Regions from separate parts of the Vibrio sp. 2433-A1 genome, predicted to be linked through region 1. Evidence: predicted binding sites of a transcription regulator. Region 1 holds the regulator's gene; each other region holds the start of a gene.
What was found. The regulator CRP, encoded in region 1, controls carbon source genes, mostly activating them, when cyclic AMP is high. The targets are predictions, from matches to a motif close to TGTGANNNNNNTCACA.
Positions count from the first base shown of each region.

Region 2: the regulator CRP is predicted to act here: its motif matches at 4,085-4,100, upstream of udp (uridine phosphorylase).
Region 3: the regulator CRP is predicted to act here: its motif matches at 1,453-1,468, upstream of rppH (RNA pyrophosphohydrolase).

Region 1 is NZ_JBRESC010000002.1:189,320-195,530, forward strand. It holds gene ACU01J_RS03310 (aspartate aminotransferase family protein) at 1-862, shown strand, start outside; gene astA (arginine N-succinyltransferase) at 1,000-2,019, shown strand; gene astD (succinylglutamate-semialdehyde dehydrogenase) at 2,055-3,512, shown strand; gene ACU01J_RS03325 (2-oxoadipate dioxygenase/decarboxylase family protein) at 3,719-4,510, shown strand; gene crp (cAMP-activated global transcriptional regulator CRP) at 4,580-5,212, opposite strand; gene ACU01J_RS03335 (phosphoribulokinase) at 5,454-6,211, opposite strand, start outside.
Region 2 is NZ_JBRESC010000001.1:296,080-302,290, forward strand. It holds gene ACU01J_RS01285 (MFS transporter) at 1-996, shown strand, start outside; gene ACU01J_RS01290 (hypothetical protein) at 1,675-2,487, shown strand; gene ACU01J_RS01295 (YehS family protein) at 2,646-3,125, shown strand; gene udp (uridine phosphorylase) at 3,222-3,980, opposite strand; gene ACU01J_RS01305 (zinc/cadmium/mercury/lead-transporting ATPase) at 4,249-6,211, opposite strand, start outside.
Region 3 is NZ_JBRESC010000003.1:49,516-55,726, reverse strand. It holds gene ACU01J_RS04135 (DUF6482 family protein) at 27-338, shown strand; gene mutH (DNA mismatch repair endonuclease MutH) at 335-1,000, opposite strand; gene rppH (RNA pyrophosphohydrolase) at 1,620-2,138, shown strand; gene ptsP (phosphoenolpyruvate--protein phosphotransferase) at 2,141-4,387, shown strand; gene ACU01J_RS04115 (sulfite exporter TauE/SafE family protein) at 4,423-5,187, shown strand; gene lgt (prolipoprotein diacylglyceryl transferase) at 5,244-6,056, shown strand; gene ACU01J_RS04105 (thymidylate synthase) at 6,075-6,211, shown strand, end outside.

The sequences.
Region 1 (6,211 bases):
ACGTCGTTACGCAGCTGACGAGTTTGGCCCAGAGAAATCAGAAATCATCGCATTTAAGCAAGGCTTCCACGGTCGTACTTTCTTTACAGTGACTGTTGGTGGTCAAGCGGCTTACTCAGACGGTTTCGGTCCTAAGCCGGGTGATGTCACTCACCTACCGTACAATGATGTGGAAGCGCTAAAAGCTCATATCTCAGATCGCACTTGTGCCATCATGATGGAGCCACTTCAAGGCGAAGGCGGCATCATCTCTCCAACGGACGAATTCGTACAGACAGTGCGTGAACTGTGTGACAAGCACAATGCACTACTGATTTTTGATGAAGTACAAACTGGTAACGGTCGTACTGGTCATTTCTACGCATACCAAGGCCTAGGTGTAACGCCAGACATCTTAAGCACTGCAAAATCACTTGGTGGTGGTTTCCCTATCGGCGCAATGCTCACGACAACTGCTCTTTCTAAGCACCTGAAAGTCGGTACACACGGCTCAACTTACGGCGGTAACCCACTGGCATGTGCAGTTGCAGAAGCTGTGGTTGATGTTGTTAGCGCACCAGAAACACTCGCCGGTGTTGCAGAGCGTGAAGCACTGTTCCGTGAAGGTTTGGCTAAACTTAACGACAAGTACAACATGTTTGCAGAAGTTCGTGGTAAAGGCCTATTACTAGGTGCTGCACTGAACGATGAGTGGCAAGGCCGAGCGCGTGACGTGCTGGTTGCTGCAGGCAAAGAAGGTTTAATGGTGTTGGTTGCGGGCACAAACGTTGTTCGTTTCACACCATCACTTGTGATTACTAAAGAAGAAATCGCAGAAGGTCTAGCGCGTCTAGATAAAGCTCTAGCAACGCTAGTTAAATAATAATTAAACAAACCGGGGGAGCTGTTTTCCATAGCTCTCCCAATACCAGTGCTATCGGTCATGTGTTCAGGTAGTTGCGCAGCAAAAACGAATAGATGACCGATAGCATTGGTATCCCGCATCAGGAGGGAGTATCGATGCTGGTTGTTCGCCCTATCGCAATGTCGGACTACGACGCGCTGCACACATGTGCGGTTGAGTCGGGTCATGGATTCACATCTCTACCGGTTAACGAAGAACTGTTAACTAACCGTATTACTCATTCAGAATATAGCTTCACAAAGCCAGAGGTTACAGAGCCTGGTGATGAAGGCTATCTGATGGTCGGCTTTGATAGTGAAACTGGTGAAGTTGCCGGTTGTACAGGTATCGAGGCTTCCATTGGTTGGGATGTACCTTTCTACTCATATCACATCAGTACCGTGGTGCATTCATCACCGAAATTGGGTGTGAATAACGTCGTTAAACTGCTGACGTTCGGCAACAACTACACAGGTTGTAGTGAGATTTGTACTCTGTTCTTGAGGCCGTCATTCCGTGGTGGCTTGAATGGCCGTCTTATGTCGAAGTGTCGTTTTTTGATGATGGCAGAGCATCCGCACCGCTTCTCGAAAACCGTGTTTGCTGAAATGCGTGGTGTATCAGATGCAGAAGGTAACTCACCATTCTGGCAGTGGCTGCAAGAGCACTTCTTCTCGATTGATTTTACGATGGCTGATTACCTAACTGGTATTGGTAAGAAAGGCTTCATCGCTGATTTAATGCCAAAACTGCCAATCTACATCAACTTGCTGAGTAAAGAAGCACAAGCGGTGATTGGTCAGGTACACGATAACACCAAGCCAGCGCTCCGCTTACTAGAAAAAGAAGGTTTTACTTGCCGCAACTACGTCGATATTTTTGATGGTGGTCCAACGGTTGAGTGTGATGTGCGAAATATTGAATCCGTGCGTCACTCTATCCGTGCCAAAGTGACGATCGCAGAGCATACCAGCTCGCAAGATTACCTAATTTCTAACACTTCGTTTGAAGATTTCCGTGCAACGGCAGCAAAAGCAGCCCATGACCATGAGTCAGAATCAGTGATTCTATCGCCTGAAGTCGCACAAGCACTGAAAGTAAACGAAGGCGACTATGTTCGCATGCTAGCTCAGTAACGCTGAGATTAAGAACAAATTTGAAGGAACAAGTTATGACACATTGGATTGCAGGTGAATGGGTGGCAGGTCAAGGTGAGTCAATGAACTCGCAAAGCCCATATAACAATGAGGTCATCTGGCAAGGTGAAAGTGCAACTCCAGAGCAAGTTGAGCAAGCGGTTTCAGCAGCACGCAGCGCGTTTGTAGGCTGGAAAAAAATGAGCTTTGCTGAGCGTGAAGCGATTGTGCTCGCATTTGCCGAGAAAGTAAAAGAGAACAGTGAGCAGATCGCTGAAATCATCGCCAAAGAAACCGGTAAACCGATTTGGGAAACGCGCACAGAAGCGGCGGCAATGGCAGGTAAGATTGCTATCTCGATTCGTGCTTACCATGACCGTACTGGTGAAGCGCAGCGTGAAGCCGCGGGCAACCAAATTGTGCTTCGCCACCGCCCGCTAGGTGTGATGGCGGTATTTGGTCCTTACAACTTCCCAGGTCACCTACCTAATGGCCACATTGTGCCGGCGCTACTTGCGGGTAACACGGTGGTATTTAAACCTTCAGAGCAAACACCGCTAACCGGTGAGTTTGCAATGAAACTGTGGGATCAAGTTGGTCTGCCTAAAGGCGTGATTAACCTAGTACAGGGTGCTAAAGAGACCGGTATCGCACTGGCTGATTCAAAAGGTCTGGACGGTGTCCTATTCACTGGTAGTGCAAATACTGGTCACATCCTTCACCGTCAGTTCGCTGGTCAGCCGGGTAAAATGCTGGCGCTTGAGATGGGCGGTAACAACCCGATGGTTATCTCTGAACACTATGGCGATGTGGATGCGACGGTGTACACCATTATTCAGTCTGCGTTTATCAGTGCCGGTCAGCGTTGTACATGTGCACGTCGTCTGTATGTTCCTGTTGGCGAGAAGGGCGACCTATTAGTTAGCAAGCTCGTTGAAGCAACCAATAAGATTCGTGTCGACCAGCCATTTGCAGAACCAGCACCATTTATGGGCCCACAGATTTCAAAAGCGGCGGCTGATTTCATTCTTGCGGCGCAAGCGAACCTGCAAAAGCTTGGGGGTGAGAGCCTGATTGAAGCGAAAGCGGGTCAAGCCGCGTTTGTTACTCCAGGTATCATTGACGTCACAGCGATCGCAGAGCTACCCGATGAAGAGTACTTTGGTCCATTGCTACAAGTGGTTCGTTACCAGGGGCTTGAGAAAGCGGTCGAGCTGGCCAACGATACACGCTTTGGTCTATCGGCAGGTCTAGTTTCTACCGATGACAGCGAATGGGAGTACTTTGTTGACCACATTCGTGCCGGCATCGTGAACCGTAACCGCCAGCTAACGGGCGCAAGTGGTGATGCACCATTTGGTGGCCCAGGTGCATCGGGTAACCTACGCCCAAGTGCGTACTACGCAGCTGATTACTGCGCTTATCCTATGGCATCAATGGAAGGTGGAGAAACTCTTCTTCCGGCAACATTGAGCCCAGGGCTAGAGCTGTAAAAAAACATTAGCTATAAAAACATTAGGTCAAAGAACCTAAGTTAGGAATTCCCTTCTTCCTCCCTGAGCAGGGAGGCTTTTAACGTCACAGGTTGAAGGCTATCAGACTGATTATCTGGACAAATCGGTCTGATAGCCTCTTTTATAACTTAACCAATAATAACGACTAACCCTATAACGTAAACAACCGTAAACAAGGAGGCGTTATGACGCCAGATGCTTTATTCCAATCGTTATGGAAAGACTATATTCAACGCTTGTGTCCCTCTGCTGAAAAAGTGCATCAACTACTGCAAGAAGATGAAGCGCTGATCAATGACCATATCGCGTTACGCACTTTCAATGTCGAGCCATTGGGTATTGCAACTTTAGCGCAGCCTTTCTTAGATGTTGGCTACAAACCTTGCGGTGACTATCTGTTTGAAAGTAAGAAGTTGGTCGCCAAGCACTTTGAGCACCCTGACCCGAAACAGCCAAAAGTGTTTATCAGTGAGCTAAAAGTGGAAGAGTGCTCTGAAGCATTGCAAGCTATCGTTGCAAAGCTTGTTGAGCAATTAGACACCAGTAAACTAAAAGGTCATGAGTTCTTGTCTGGCGGTCGCTTATGGGACTTAAGCTATGCTGATTTCCAAACACTGGCGACAGAGAGCGAGTATGCTTCTTGGTTAGCGGCGCACGGCTATGGTGCCAACCACTTTACTGTTAGCGTCAACCAACTGAATGCCTTTGAGGAAGTGGTTAGCGTCAATAATCACTTGCGTGATGCGGGTTTTACCATTAACGAGTTTGGTGGTGAAGTGAAAGGCTCTCCAGAGGTACTGTTAGAACAATCCTCAACCATGGCTGATAAAGTTGCGGTGCAGTTTAGTGAAGTGACTGAAATCATCCCAGGTGGCTTCTATGAGTTTGCTAAGCGTTACCCAATGCCGAATGGTGAACTTTACCCAGGGTTTGTTGCTGCATCTGCAGATAAAATTTTCGAAAGTACCAACGGCTAGTACTATTCGTCAGATAAAAAGAAAGCCACCGCGTAGGTGGCTTTTTTAATTCTTATTCGTTAATCGAAATTAACGAGTACCGTATACAACGATTGTCTTACCGTGAGCAGAGATTAGGTTCTGCTCTTCTAGCATTTTCAGGATACGACCAACGGTTTCACGAGAACAGCCAACGATTTGACCAATCTCTTGACGAGTGATCTTAATCTGCATGCCGTCTGGGTGAGTCATTGCGTCAGGTTGTTTCGCTAGGTTTAGTAGCGTCTGAGCAATGCGGCCCGTTACGTCTAGGAATGCTAGGTCACCCACTTTCTGGCTAGTCACTTGTAGGCGGCTTGCCATTTGCGCTGAAAGGCGCATTAGGATGTCTGGGTTAACTTGAATTAGTTGACGGAACTTCTTGAAAGAGATTTCTGCTACTTCACAAGGAGATTTAGCACGAACCCAAGCTGTACGTTCTTGATCTTCTTCGAATAGACCAAGCTCACCGATAAAGTCACCTTGGTTTAGGTAAGAAAGGATCATTTCCTTACCTTCTTCGTCCTTGATAAGAACCGCAACAGAGCCTTTAACGATGTAGTACAAAGTCTCTGCTTTTTCGCCCGCATGAATTAGCGTGCTTTTTGATGGGTACTTATGAATATGACAGTGTGAAAGGAACCACTCTAATGTTGGATCGGTTTGAGGTTTACCTAGAACCATAATATCTCACTTCCTCTGCAGGGTACGCTTGCCGCTTTCCATGTTTTAGCAAAGCCTTAAATAGGCCCACTAGGATAAGAGCACTTTACAAATGCTGCAAGCCATCTTGTGTTTCGGTAAGAAATAGTATCCTTTTTCGAAAACGATTTCTTGATTTTAATCGGGTCAATAGGTGTATTTACTACGCAAAACTGTGCACATGATCACGGTATGAAAAGTAATCGTGTTCTAGCCGTGAGTATTAGCCAATTTTTCCCGTTTCGATTAATTGTTGAAGAATAGGTCGTACGATTAATTCCATCGCAAAACTCATTTTACCGCCCGGTACAACGATGGTGTTGTGACGTGACATAAATGAACCATCAATCATGGCGAGTAGGTAAGGGTAATCAACATTCTTGATGCCGCGAAGGCGAATCACCACAAAACTCTCATCTAGGCTTGGAATGCCTTTGGCGTTAAGTGGGTTTGACGTATCGACTGTTGGAACACGCTGAAAGTTAATATGAGTACGAGAAAACTGTGGCGTAATGTAGTTCAGGTAGTCGTCCATGGAACGAACTATCGAATCCATCACCGCTTCACGTGAATGGCCTCTATCACGCGTGTCACGGACAAATTTCTGAATCCACTCAAGGTTAACGATCGGCACCATACCAATCAGGAAGTCGACATGTTGAGCGACATTAACGTCACCATCAACCACACCACCATGCAAACCTTCGTAGAATAGAACGTCTGAGTTTTCCGGTAGATCTTGCCAGGGGGTAAAGGTGCCCGGCATTTGATTGTAAGGGACGGCTTCGTCAAAAGTGTGTAGATAACGGCGTACTTGGCCTGTGCCTTCTTGACCGTACTGACGGAAGAACTCCGCTAGACCACCAAAGTCATTAGCTTGCGGGCCAAAATAGCTGATATGACGACCCTGCTCACGAGCTTTACGGATTTCGACATCCATTTCCGGGCGAGTGAAACGGTGAAAACTGTCTCCTTCAACCC
Region 2 (6,211 bases), on a different contig from region 1:
GCCCCTGGATTCAGTGTACTAGTCATAATTGCCGGGATTTGGGGCCTTGTAGATGCTGCTTTCTGGCCTGCGGTCGTCAATGGCGTTACCTTAATGTCTGGAGACAAAAACAAAGGTATGGCCTTTGGCTTACTAGAATCCGTTCGACGAGCTGCTGAAATGAGCATGAACGCTGTGATTATCGGTATTATGGCGTTAGTTGGCGGATCAATTCTGGTATTTCAGGGGGCAATTGTCTTCTATACCTTGTTGATTCTCCCTATGATTTTCTGTGTTTGGAAGTACGTACCTGACAACCACATGCAAATCAAGCAAGGTGAAAGCAAAAACAAAGAAGCCCTAAAAGGACTGATACATGTACTGAAAATGCCGACCATTTGGCTAGCTGCAATCACTTCTTTAACTGTGTACTGGATTTATATCACTTTGATTTATACAGTACCTTACCTTCAAGCAGTATTCGGATTAACGACAACCCAGGCCGCTATTTTTGGCATCATCAACACTGGTGCAATGGGAGTCATTGCCGGCCTTGTTGCTGGCTCAATTGCGGACTTTGTATTCAAGTCTTCAATCAAGATGATGTTCTTTGCATTAGGCTTAACCGCAGTATGTCTAGGTGCCACAATCGCACTACCTAAGACAGAGGGTATGTTGATGATGAATATGGTGCTGTTGATGTGCTTTTCATTCAGTATATTCTTAGCGAAAGGGATCATCTTAGCGCCTGTAGCGGAAGCGGGTGTACCAAAAGATTACAGCGGCTCGGCAATGAGTGTAGGGTCATTTGCTGCCTATGCTTCGGTTTTCTGGGCATATACAATAAATGGTTGGATCCTTGATAATTACTCTGCGGTCCAAGCATATGAAATGATTTTCGGCATTGGTTTAACGGTGTCGGTGGTCGGTATGGTTTGTTCTCTCACACTAATATCTCTTAAGAAGAAGCTGGCTAGGGAAGAAGACGAAGATACACTGATTGAATCAAAAGCCTGAACATCTAAAAGATAAGTTGCTCATCAAACTAAAGTTCGCATAGGACAAAAAAGGTTCTTCGCGGATTAGCGGGAGCTGAAACAAAAACGGTAGTTAATGGTATGGTTACATAGCCAAACGCAACCTTCCAAAAACTACCGTTTTCATGTCGAATAATACTTTCCTATCTTCCTTCTGGGAAGGCTTCCAGATTATAAAGTCCCATAAAACTGATTCTTTAATAACAATCACTTTAAAGCCTGAATCCACCGCTGTGTGTCAATGCGGTCGCTCATCTAACTCTATCCATGACTATCATTGGCGAGTTCTAAAAGAAGCAATGATGTTCGATACTCCTGTTGAGCTAGTGGTACAAGCTCGACGGATAAACTGCACTTCTTGTGGAGTCAAAACAAAGGACATATCTTGGGTCGCTCCATATTCACAGATCACAAATCGCTTAAAAGGTTATCTCGAGATACAGAATACTTCTTCCTAAAGATAAAAGCGGCTTTCCCCGGAAAACCGCGATGAACTTTTTTTGTTTCACCATATTGGAAACAATCTGCACCATGGGTGAACAAACCAACAAACACACTTAATCTAAGTTATTGATTTTTATATTATATAGATTTGGCATCAAATCTGCCTACTCCTTATTTATCAACACGATAAATCGCAAACCCAAAGGAGTTGGTTATGTTTGTAGTCATTTCAATTCTCATCTCGTGCGCTATTTTAGCCACGCTCTTCCACTATTCGAAACGCCGACAAGTTACGCTGCAGCGAAAATTCGACACGCTTGTGCTACTTCGTCAATTGCTGCTACTTAGTCGAGAGCATCGACAGATAAGCCACCAATCTCTGCAAGCAGATACCAAGGAGTCAGCTCAACCAAAGCTCGATCAAATCTATAAACAACTATTAGACTGCTCTAATCAGTTGGTCGCCATCGTTCCGTTTGATAACAAGCCCATGTTTCGCGTCTACCAGCTGAAACTCAAAGCCATGCACAATGATTGGCAAGATCGAAATATTGCTCGCAACCAAATCATTCATGGCAAAACCATTCGTCACGCCATGTTCTTGATGGATGAGATTGCACTCGCATGGCTCATTGAGTCAGAACGTGAAGACTTACACGATGAGTATCACCTCAACTGGCAACAAGTGCTCGATAGCATGGAAGTACTGACTCAGCTTCGCCTGTGTATTCCTGACTGCGACTCACCAGAGGGTTTTATCAGACTGAAATATTACGCGGATAAAACCAGACGTAAATTAAACCAGCTTTCTTTGATTAGCCCTTTATCGGTTGCTTCGCCAATCAGTACTCAAGCCATACTTCAGCTCACGGAGGTATCCTCTGCCGAGCAACTGCCTATCACTAACCAAGAGCTCTATAACGTGACGAGTGATATTTCCGTCACCATTGCTCAAGTTTATGATCAGATGTTGTCGGATATGGCAGAAAGCCTATACTTACCTTTACCAAAAGTTAACTATGCATAACTAAACCTAGTAAGCGGTAGGTCTACTTTATTCCTGCCGCTTTTTCGGTCCCGCTTATTCGCTATCACCACCTCTTTTATTTCTATCCCCTCACACGCATCTCTGATAAAGTCGCCCCTAATTACTGAACCTCAGTTCCTGACTAAAGAGCACCTCCTGTGACCAATAACGAAATCTTGCGCCGTATCCAGCATTCACTGAATCTGAAAAATACTCAAATCATCAAAGCATTTGAACAGGCCGACACGACTGTTGAAGCAAACCAAGTGAATAACTGGCTAAAAGCGGATTCAGACAAAGCTATGACTAAGATGAAAGATAAAGAACTGGCTCAGTTCCTAAATGGTTTCATCAATCTAAAGCGTGGCAAGAAAGAAGGTGAACAACCTAAGCCAGAGCAATCACTAACCAACAATATGATTTTCATGAAGCTACGCATTGCTCTGAATATGAAAGCCGAAGATGTGTTAGATGTACTAGAACTAGTTGGTATTAGCCTGAGCAAATATGAAATCGGCGCTTATTTCCGTAAGCCAAACAACAAGAACTACAAAGCATGTGAAGACCAATTGCTGTGTGATTTCTTAAACGGCGTCCAGTTCACTAATCGTCCTGATTCAGAAGAGTTTGTCGCTTAAGCCCCACTCTTCTTCCTAGATACAAAAAACCTCAACTGGGTCATCCCAATTGAGGTTTTTCTTTATCTTAAAGATGCTTATAACTCAGCGGAGTCCTTAAAGCATTTTACGTGCAGCTTCTACCACGACTTTGATTGAACGAGCCTCTGTCTCTTTCAGCGTCGAGTGGTCTGGAATCTCTTTCTGAGTACGGTTAATGATTACGCCAGCAACACAACCTGCTTTTAGGCCAGAACTTGCACACATGGTCAGTAGGGTTGCAGATTCCATTTCAAAGTTAAGCACGCCCATGTCTTGCCATTCTTGCATAGAGCCTTGGAAACGCTTAACAACACGACCAGAGAAGGTATCGTAACGCTCTTGACCTGGATAGAAAGTATCACTTGAAGCAGTTACCCCCATGTGTACTGTTGCGCCTGACTCTTCAACCGCCGCTTTCATCGCCGTTGCGACTTCAAAGTCAGCTACTGCAGGGAACTCCATTGGAGCAAAGTGTAGACTTGCGCCATCTAGTCGAACTGAGCCTGTTGATACAATCATGTCACCCACGTTTACATGTGGTTGAATCGCACCAGTAGTACCAACGCGTAGAAAAGTACGAACACCAAGCTGAGCTAGCTCTTCTACTGCAATAGAGGTAGACGGACCACCGATACCTGTTGAACAAACAACAACAGGCTTGCCGTCAAGCTCTGCACGGTAAAGTGTGTATTCACGGTGACTTGCTAGGAATACTGGGTTTTCCATTTCCTCTGCAATTTTTTGTACACGCGCTGGGTCACCTGGAATGATAGCCAGAGTTGCGCCAGCAAGATCGTCTTGAGTAACACCAAGGTGGAATACAGCTTGAGACATAGGTCGCTCCTTATGATGGCAAGTCAGCCGATGAGTTAGGGTCTGCTTGCTCTATAAATTTATCGGGTACAGGAGATACTCTAACCAACCATTGAACCCTTTGAAGTGACCATGATCACAAATAAGATCGCAACAAATAGTTACATTGCACATAAAAACGGTTTACATCACACTTTTTCGCAACAATCATTCCTAATTGCATAAAAAAACAGCCCTTACGTCAAAGATGCGGGGCTGTTGCAGAAAACTCTCGCTATAAATTTAAGGCTTAATCGAGTTTCGATTTGAACTTAAGTAACCTTAACGCATTCAGTGTCACGATCGCAGTCGCGCCACTATCAGCTAATACGGCAACCCAAAGGCCTGTAATACCCAATAAGCTTGTGACCAAAAAGACACCTTTTAAACCAAGTGCGAGCGCGATGTTTTGACGAATGTTGTTGAGCGTCGCTCGCGATAACTCAATCATCCCCGCAAGCTCTAGTAAGCGGTTATGCGTGATTGCCGCATCTGCGGTTTCAAGCGCAACGTCAGTTCCGCCTCCCATCGCGATACCAATGCTTGATGCTTTCATTGCTGGTGCATCATTAATACCATCACCGACCATGGCGACATTACCTTGCGCAGATAACTGTTCCACATAGGTCACTTTATCTTGCGGAAGCAAGCTTGCTTTAAAGTCGATATCAATCATTGAGCTGATAGCCTGCGCACTACGCGGGTTATCACCGGTTAACATAATTGAATGAATACCGAGTTCTTTCAGCGCCTTAACAGCTTGAGCTGAGTCTTCACGCAAAGTATCTTGCCATGCAATTAAACCAATCGGTGTCGTTTGACTTTCAAGTGCTACAACAACCGTTTTACCTTGGTTTTCCAGTTGTTCAATCTGATTTGCCAAAGGCTCATCAAGGTCTATCGTCAACTTACTTGGTGTTGATACTTGATACTCAACTCCTTCAACTAAGCCACGTACCCCGCTGCCAACTAGTGCCTGCTTGTCTTGAGCCTCAGTTATCTCGATACCTAGCTGTTTGGCTTTATTGACCACAGATACCGCCAGAGGGTGACTCGAACCTACTTCAATCGCAGCAACTTTGGCTAACAGTGACTCTTGCTGCCAACCTGATAACGCCACTACATCGGTCACTTCCGGTTTACCTTTGGTCAGTGTGCCGGTTTTATCAAAGGCAATCGTTTCAACGTTACCGAGCTGCTCTAATGCTGCGCCTCCTTTAATTAGGGCACCACGACGAGCCGCCGCCGCTAAGCCTGAGGTGATAGCCGCTGGTGTGGAGATCACCAGTGCACAAGGACACGCAATCAATAACAGTGCTAGGCCACGATAAACCCAAGTTTCCCACGGCTGAGCAAACAATAGTGGAGGCGTAATGATGACGAGTAGCGAAACCAACATCATCAACGGTGTATACCAGCGACTGAATTTATCTAAGAATCGTTCTAATGGCGCTTTACGAGATTCTGCTTCTTCAATCAAATGCAGAATTCGGTCAATGGCATTCTCACCTTGCTTAGAAGTAATGGTAAAGCGAACCACTTTATCAACCGCTACTGCGCCAGCCATTACTGACTCGCCTTCGTAACGTTCAACAGGGATCGATTCTCCAGTTAAGGCACTTTCATCAAAGCTTGCTAATGCATCGGTTAACTTGCCATCTGCAGGTAAACGGGCACCAGGAGAAACTTCAATCATGTCACCCGGTTGTAATTCACTCGCTGACACTTCGACACGCTTACCATCAACTATCTTGGTTGCCGTTTCAGGTACTAGCTCCATTAATGCTTGTACACCGCTACGTGCTCTTGATGCAGCAAAAGCTTCTAGTTGTTCACCAATCAAAAACAGTAGCAACACCATTGCTGCTTCAACCGTTTCACCAAGATAAAGGGCACCAATGGCCGCAACACTCATCAAGGTTTCAATAGCAAACGGAGTACCTGAGCGAGCTAAACTGATCGCTTTTTTACCAATTGGGTAGAGACCCGCTAAACAGGTAATAAAGAACAGCCATTCACTGACTTGAGGAAGTGAAGGTTTTAACGCTGCAGCAATAGCCATTGCAGAGGCAATCGCAATCACTTGACTGTTTTGTTTGATAACAGCCTTCCAGCCTTTAGGTTTTTCTTTTTGATTCGATTCGCCAGGGTTAGAAAACGTAAAGCCAGTATCGAGGATGGTTTGTTCAACCAACTGAGCAACGCCCGAACTG
Region 3 (6,211 bases), on a different contig from region 1:
CTAATACTGTTTTATGGAGGTGAATTATGCAAAAAAGTCAGTTAGATAAGTGGATCCACGGGCACCATAAAGACAGCTACCAGCCACCGAAGGTATTTGTGATTGGTTGCTCCGATTTATCTCAGTATTTATTAGCCGTCGAATACAAACACAAGCTTGAGCCGGTTAGAGTGGACGATGAGCCCATCCATTTTGATTCGTTGGAACTCGTTAAAGAAGAGCTATTGCGGTTGGGAGTAGAGAGAGCATTTCTGCGTTTGCATAATGCCTATGATGAATTTGGTGTCGGAGATGGACCGTTATACCACGATGTGGAGTTGTCTCTGACGACGCATTAAACATAGTGCTGCTCAAGAATACGAGCAGTAAATTGCGTTCTTAGATAAAACCCTCTAGGTAGGGTTTTTATTGGTTTGCCACTTGCTCCATACGCTTCGGTCAATACTCGGCTGTTGGCCGCTTTGGGGCGCAATTGGAGCATTTCACCATGTCGGGCGTTGATCTGTTCGACACGTCCCAGCACGATCATTTCCATTAGCTCTTCCCAATCTGTTTTTAGCTGCAGTTCTTCTACTTCACTTGGTGACCAAATTAGCGGTGAACCGACGCGGCGTTCTGCTAAGGGAATCTCGCGTTCTCCTTCGACAGGCACCCATAAAACCCGAGACAACTTATTTCTAACGTGACTGGTTTCCCATGTCAGCCCATGGACACCGACTAAAGGGGCAACACAGACAAAGGTGGTTTCCAGAGGCTTTCCTGAATAACTAATAGGGATGGTTTTTAATTCTATTCCTAGCTTCTCAAAGTCTTGAGTTGGTTTACTTCCTGCAGTAGCACCTAAATGCCATTCGAGCAGCTGACCGACCCAGCCCTTATCGCGACGAAGATCTGGTGGAACCTCGACCTTTGCTTCATCTGCGAGTTCTTGAAAGCTAATGCCTGCAATGTTGCTCGCTCGTTCAAGCAGTTCTAGTTCTGATTGCGGTTCTGATTTCATGTGCCGTCGATTTATCTAGGAAGAGAGCGTTATTGTAGCGGAATCTATGCAAAATTCTAATCGGCTAAGATTGATCGTTATGTGCAAAAGATCATCACTCACGGGTTATCCACAGGCTTAACAATAAAATAGTCTATATTTGTTTGCTATGTATAAATTAACAGTGTTTTTGTGGTGATAAAATGCTTGTTTTTTCAAGTTATTATTTGGTCTGTTGTTAGGCAGTGTGGATAAATGCTGTGTTGATTGATCTTTAACCGATCTGTGTGGGGGTTATTATTTTTATAACTTTTCCATCTTATAATGTATCTGTTTATCTGTAATTGTATGTTTTAAAAGATATAATTAAAATTACTTAGTGGTTGTTAATTCACCTAACTCCTAGCGTGCTCGTTTATTGATCACTTTCTCATTGATTCTTCACATAGTTATACACAGAAAAGGTGAATAAATGTGGGCTATGTCTCACATGCGTGTGAGTAACGTCTTATTTGATTAAAAGTTATTCATTATTTAAGAGAAAGGTAATATTTTTTGTGTGAGTCACACTAGTAAGTTTGCTCCTACTGGGGATATGTGGAAAAATCACTGTAATTAAGAATTTATTAGAGGTTGGCCAGTGATAGATGGCGATGGTTACCGCTTAAATGTGGGAATTGTAATCTGTAACAGCCATGGTCAGGTCTTCTGGGCAAAACGATACGGACAACACTCTTGGCAGTTCCCACAAGGTGGAATTGATGAAGGTGAAACCCCCGAACAAGCAATGTACAGGGAGTTATATGAAGAGGTTGGTCTTACTAAGAAAGATGTCAAAATCGTTGCGACAAGTCGTCACTGGTTAAGGTATAAACTACCAAAGCGACTTGTACGTTGGGATTCTAAACCTGTTTGTATCGGCCAAAAACAGAAATGGTTTCTACTGCGCTTGGATTGTGATGAGTCACGGATCAATATGCAGCGAGGTAGTTCCCCTGAATTTGATGGTTGGCGTTGGGTAAGTTACTGGTATCCAGTGCGACAAGTGGTCTCTTTTAAGCGTGATGTATATCGACGCGCAATGAAAGAGTTTGCATCGATGGCGATGCCATTTAAAGAACGCAGAGTCAAAGGTAAACGTAAACACCGAAGAGGATAGACATGCTTTCTCAGCTAAGGGAGATAGTTGAACAAGTATCTAAAGTAGATGAGGTTCATCAAGCTTTAGATATTCTAGTAAAGCAAACATGCAGTGCTATGAACACTGAGTGTTGTACTGTCTATCTTGCCAATGAAGAAATGCAGCGCTTAGAGCTAATGGCGACTCAGGGGCTGCGTTTCAAAGGTGATAAGATCCATATTCGTTTCAGTGAAGGTTTGGTTGGTTTAGTTAAACGTAGTGCTGAACCTTTGAATCTCGCTGAGGCGTCTAAACACCCCAAATTTAAATACTTCTCAGAGCTAGGTGAAGAGATTTACCAAAGCTTTCTCGGTACACCGATTATTTACCGCAAGCAAGTGCTTGGGGTTTTGGTCGTCCAGCAAAAATCACCGCGCTTGTTTAATGAAATGGAAGAGTCCTTTTTGGTGACTCTCGCTGCTCAGCTTGCGGTCATCATCGCTCATGCACAAACCCAAGGCCATTGGCGTTTAGAGAAAAAACAGCAAGCGATCCGTGGTGTACCTGCCTCATCTGGGGTGGCTATTGGCGAGTTGTGGTGGGATGATACTCAACCAGAGCTCTCAAATGTCTATCCCGCTTCCACGCTTGATGTCGAACGTGAACAAGAGTGGTTACTGCTGGCCATTGAAGAGGCGTTGAGCGACTTTCGTCGGATGCGCAAAAAATTAGACAGTGAAATTAACAAAGATGCACTGGCTATTTTTGACCTCTTTACTCACTTACTAAACGACCCGATGCTGCGCAAAGACTTAAAAGCGCAGATTCAAAAAGGGGATCGTGCTGACTGGGCGCTTCGTCAAGTCGTTGAGTCATATTCCAATCGTTTTGCTCGTATGTCGGACGTTTACCTACGTGAACGTGCTCAAGACATTCGTGAGCTAGGCCAGCGCTTATTGTTCTTTTTGCACAATACAGCTCAAGATCGCCAGGTTATTGAAAAGCCAGTTATTCTGGTGGTTCGAGAGTTGACGGCAAGCTTGCTTGCATCGGTACCCAAAGAAAAGCTGCTTGCGGTGATCTCACTTGAAGGCGCGGCCAACTCACATGCCGCAATCTTATCCAGAGCGTTAGGGATTCCTGCTGTTATGGGCGCTAACCTTAATCCTAAAGTGATTAAGGGGAAATTAGGCGTGGTCGATGGCTACAGTGGCAAAATCCTGATTTCACCCAACAAGCAGCTATTGAGAGAGTATCGTTCACTGGCCAATCAAGAGCGTGAGTTAGCCAATAAGGTTAACCAACGCATCGAAGAGCCAGCATTTACTAAAGATGGTGAGCGAGTCGAAGTGATGCTTAATGCTGGCTTGAGCGCTGATGCTAATATTGCTATCAACCAAGGTGTTGATGGGGTGGGATTGTATCGAACGGAAATCTCCTTCTTACTTCAGCACCGCTTTCCATCTGAAGAAGAGCAAACACAGCAATATCAAGCGGTCATGAACAGCTACCCTGATAAAAGGGTGGTGATGCGTACTCTTGATGTTGGTGGCGATAAGGCATTGCCATATCTGCCAATCGAAGAAGACAACCCATTTTTGGGATGGCGAGGTATTCGTTTTACCTTAGATCATCCAGATATCTTCTTGATGCAGATTCGCGCCATGATACGTGCCAGCGCCAGTCATCAAAACTTGAGCATTTTGCTGCCAATGGTTTCAGGTGCGCAGGAACTTGATGATGCAATTGAGCTGATAGAACGCGCTTATGATGAAGTCGTTGTGCTTGACGACCGCGTTCGTATGCCAGAGATTGGCGTGATGATTGAAGTGCCATCGATGATTTACTTGTTGCCATTGATTGCGAGTAAAGTGGATTTTGTGTCAATTGGTACCAATGACTTAACTCAATACCTATTGGCCGTAGATCGTAATAATGCCCGAGTGGCAGATGTTTACGAGTCGATGCATCCTTCCGTGATTATGGCGTTAAGTCATATTCATAACAGCTGTCAGCAGCTGAAGTTACCGGTCTGTATCTGTGGCGAATTAGCCGGTGATCCGATTGGCGCACTACTAATGGTAGGTTTGGGCTACCGTAGCTTGAGTATGAACACCTCAAACGTAGCTAAGGTGAAGTACCTACTTCGCCATTCCAACGTAAGCGAACTTGAAGCGCTTGCTGACAAAGCGCTGATACAGCCTTATGGTCATAACATATATACTATGATGCAGGCATTTTTCGAAGATAAAGGTTTTGCTGGCTTTATCCGTGCTGGTAATAAGTAAGGTTGTTTGTGTTAATTGAATTACTTCTCGCATTTATGGTGCTTGGTGGCATCGTCGGTTTGATGGCTGGGCTGTTGGGCATCGGTGGCGGTTTGATCGTTGTACCCGCGTTATTATTTTTGCTGCCTATGGCTGGGGTTGACCCTGATATTAGTATGCACATTGCTTTGGCGACATCTCTGGCGACCATCATTGCCACCTCGGGTTCATCTGCTTTAAACCACTTCCGACTCGGTAATGTTGATATGTTTGTGGTGAAGTGGCTAATGCCAGGCGTTGTGGTCGGCGGCTTCCTGGGCGCTAAAGTCGCTGAATGGATACCTTCTCAATACTTACCTAAAGTTTTTGGTGTGATTGTCTTATGTCTTGCTGTGCAAATGCTGTTTTCACTTAAAGGCAAGGCATTTAAAACTATGCCTAGTAATGCGGTCACAATGGGAATTGGCACTGGAATTGGTATGATCTCCAGCCTCGCGGGTATCGGTGGCGGCTCTTTGTCTGTGCCTTTTCTTAATCGCCATGGAATTGAGATGCGTAAAGCGGTCGGTTCTTCGTCTGTCTGTGGTTGTATGATTGCGATTTCAGGTATGCTAGGTTTTATTATGCATGGTTATAAGGTTGAGTCTTTACCTGAGTTCAGCATAGGTTATGTATACCTCCCTGCGCTTATCGCCATTGCTTCAACTTCTATGTTGATGACACGAACAGGGGCAAAATTGGCGACATCTTTACCGACTCCAACCTTGAAAAAAATATTTGCACTGTTTTTAATGTGTGTTGCTGGAACTATGTTGCTGTAAGGCACTCTCATCTATACGCTTCATGATTATCTAAACTTAATAAGAGTAAAAGTCCTATGTCTCAGGGATACCTTTCCTTTCCTAATATAGACCCTGTATTAGTCTCTATTGGCCCTCTTTCTATTCGTTGGTACGGGCTGATGTACCTAGTGGGTTTTGCTTTCGCTCTTTGGCTGGCAAACCGACGTGCCGATCAGCCAGATAGTGGTTGGACAAGAGAACAAGTTTCAGACTTGCTTTTTGCTGGCTTTCTAGGCGTAGTGATTGGTGGTCGAGTTGGCTACGTACTGTTCTACAACTTCGAGCTATTCCTACAAGATCCTATTTACCTATTCAAAGTTTGGACGGGTGGTATGTCATTCCATGGCGGATTGCTAGGTGTGATCTCCGCAATGTTTTGGTATGCGCATAAAAATGGCCGCACCTTCTTTGGTGTAGCAGACTTTATCGCCCCGTTAGTACCATTTGGTTTGGGTATGGGGCGCATAGGTAACTTTATGAACGGTGAGCTTTGGGGGCGCGTAACAGACGTTCCTTGGGCACTTGTTTTCCCTAATGGTGGCCCACTACCGCGCCACCCTTCACAACTGTATGAGATGTTCCTCGAAGGGATTGTACTGTTCTTTATCCTCAACTGGTTTATTAAGAAGCCGCGCCCACTTGGTGCTGTATCAGGGTTATTTTTGGCAGGGTATGGTACATTCCGTTTCCTAGTAGAATACGTACGTGAGCCTGACGCTCAGTTAGGGCTGTTCGGTGGATTTATCTCGATGGGACAAATCCTATCTCTACCTATGGTGATCATCGGTATTTTGATGATGGTCTGGGCGTACAAGCGTGGCCACTATAAAGATGAGTTACCGCAATAAATTTAGTAAGGAATTGGTGTGAAACAGTATTTAGATCTCTGTCAGCGTATCGTTGACCAAGGTGAATGGGTAGAAAACGAACGTACAGGCAAACGTTGCCTAACAGTGATTAATGCCGATCTAACTTATGATGTTGCCAACAACCAGTTTCCTTT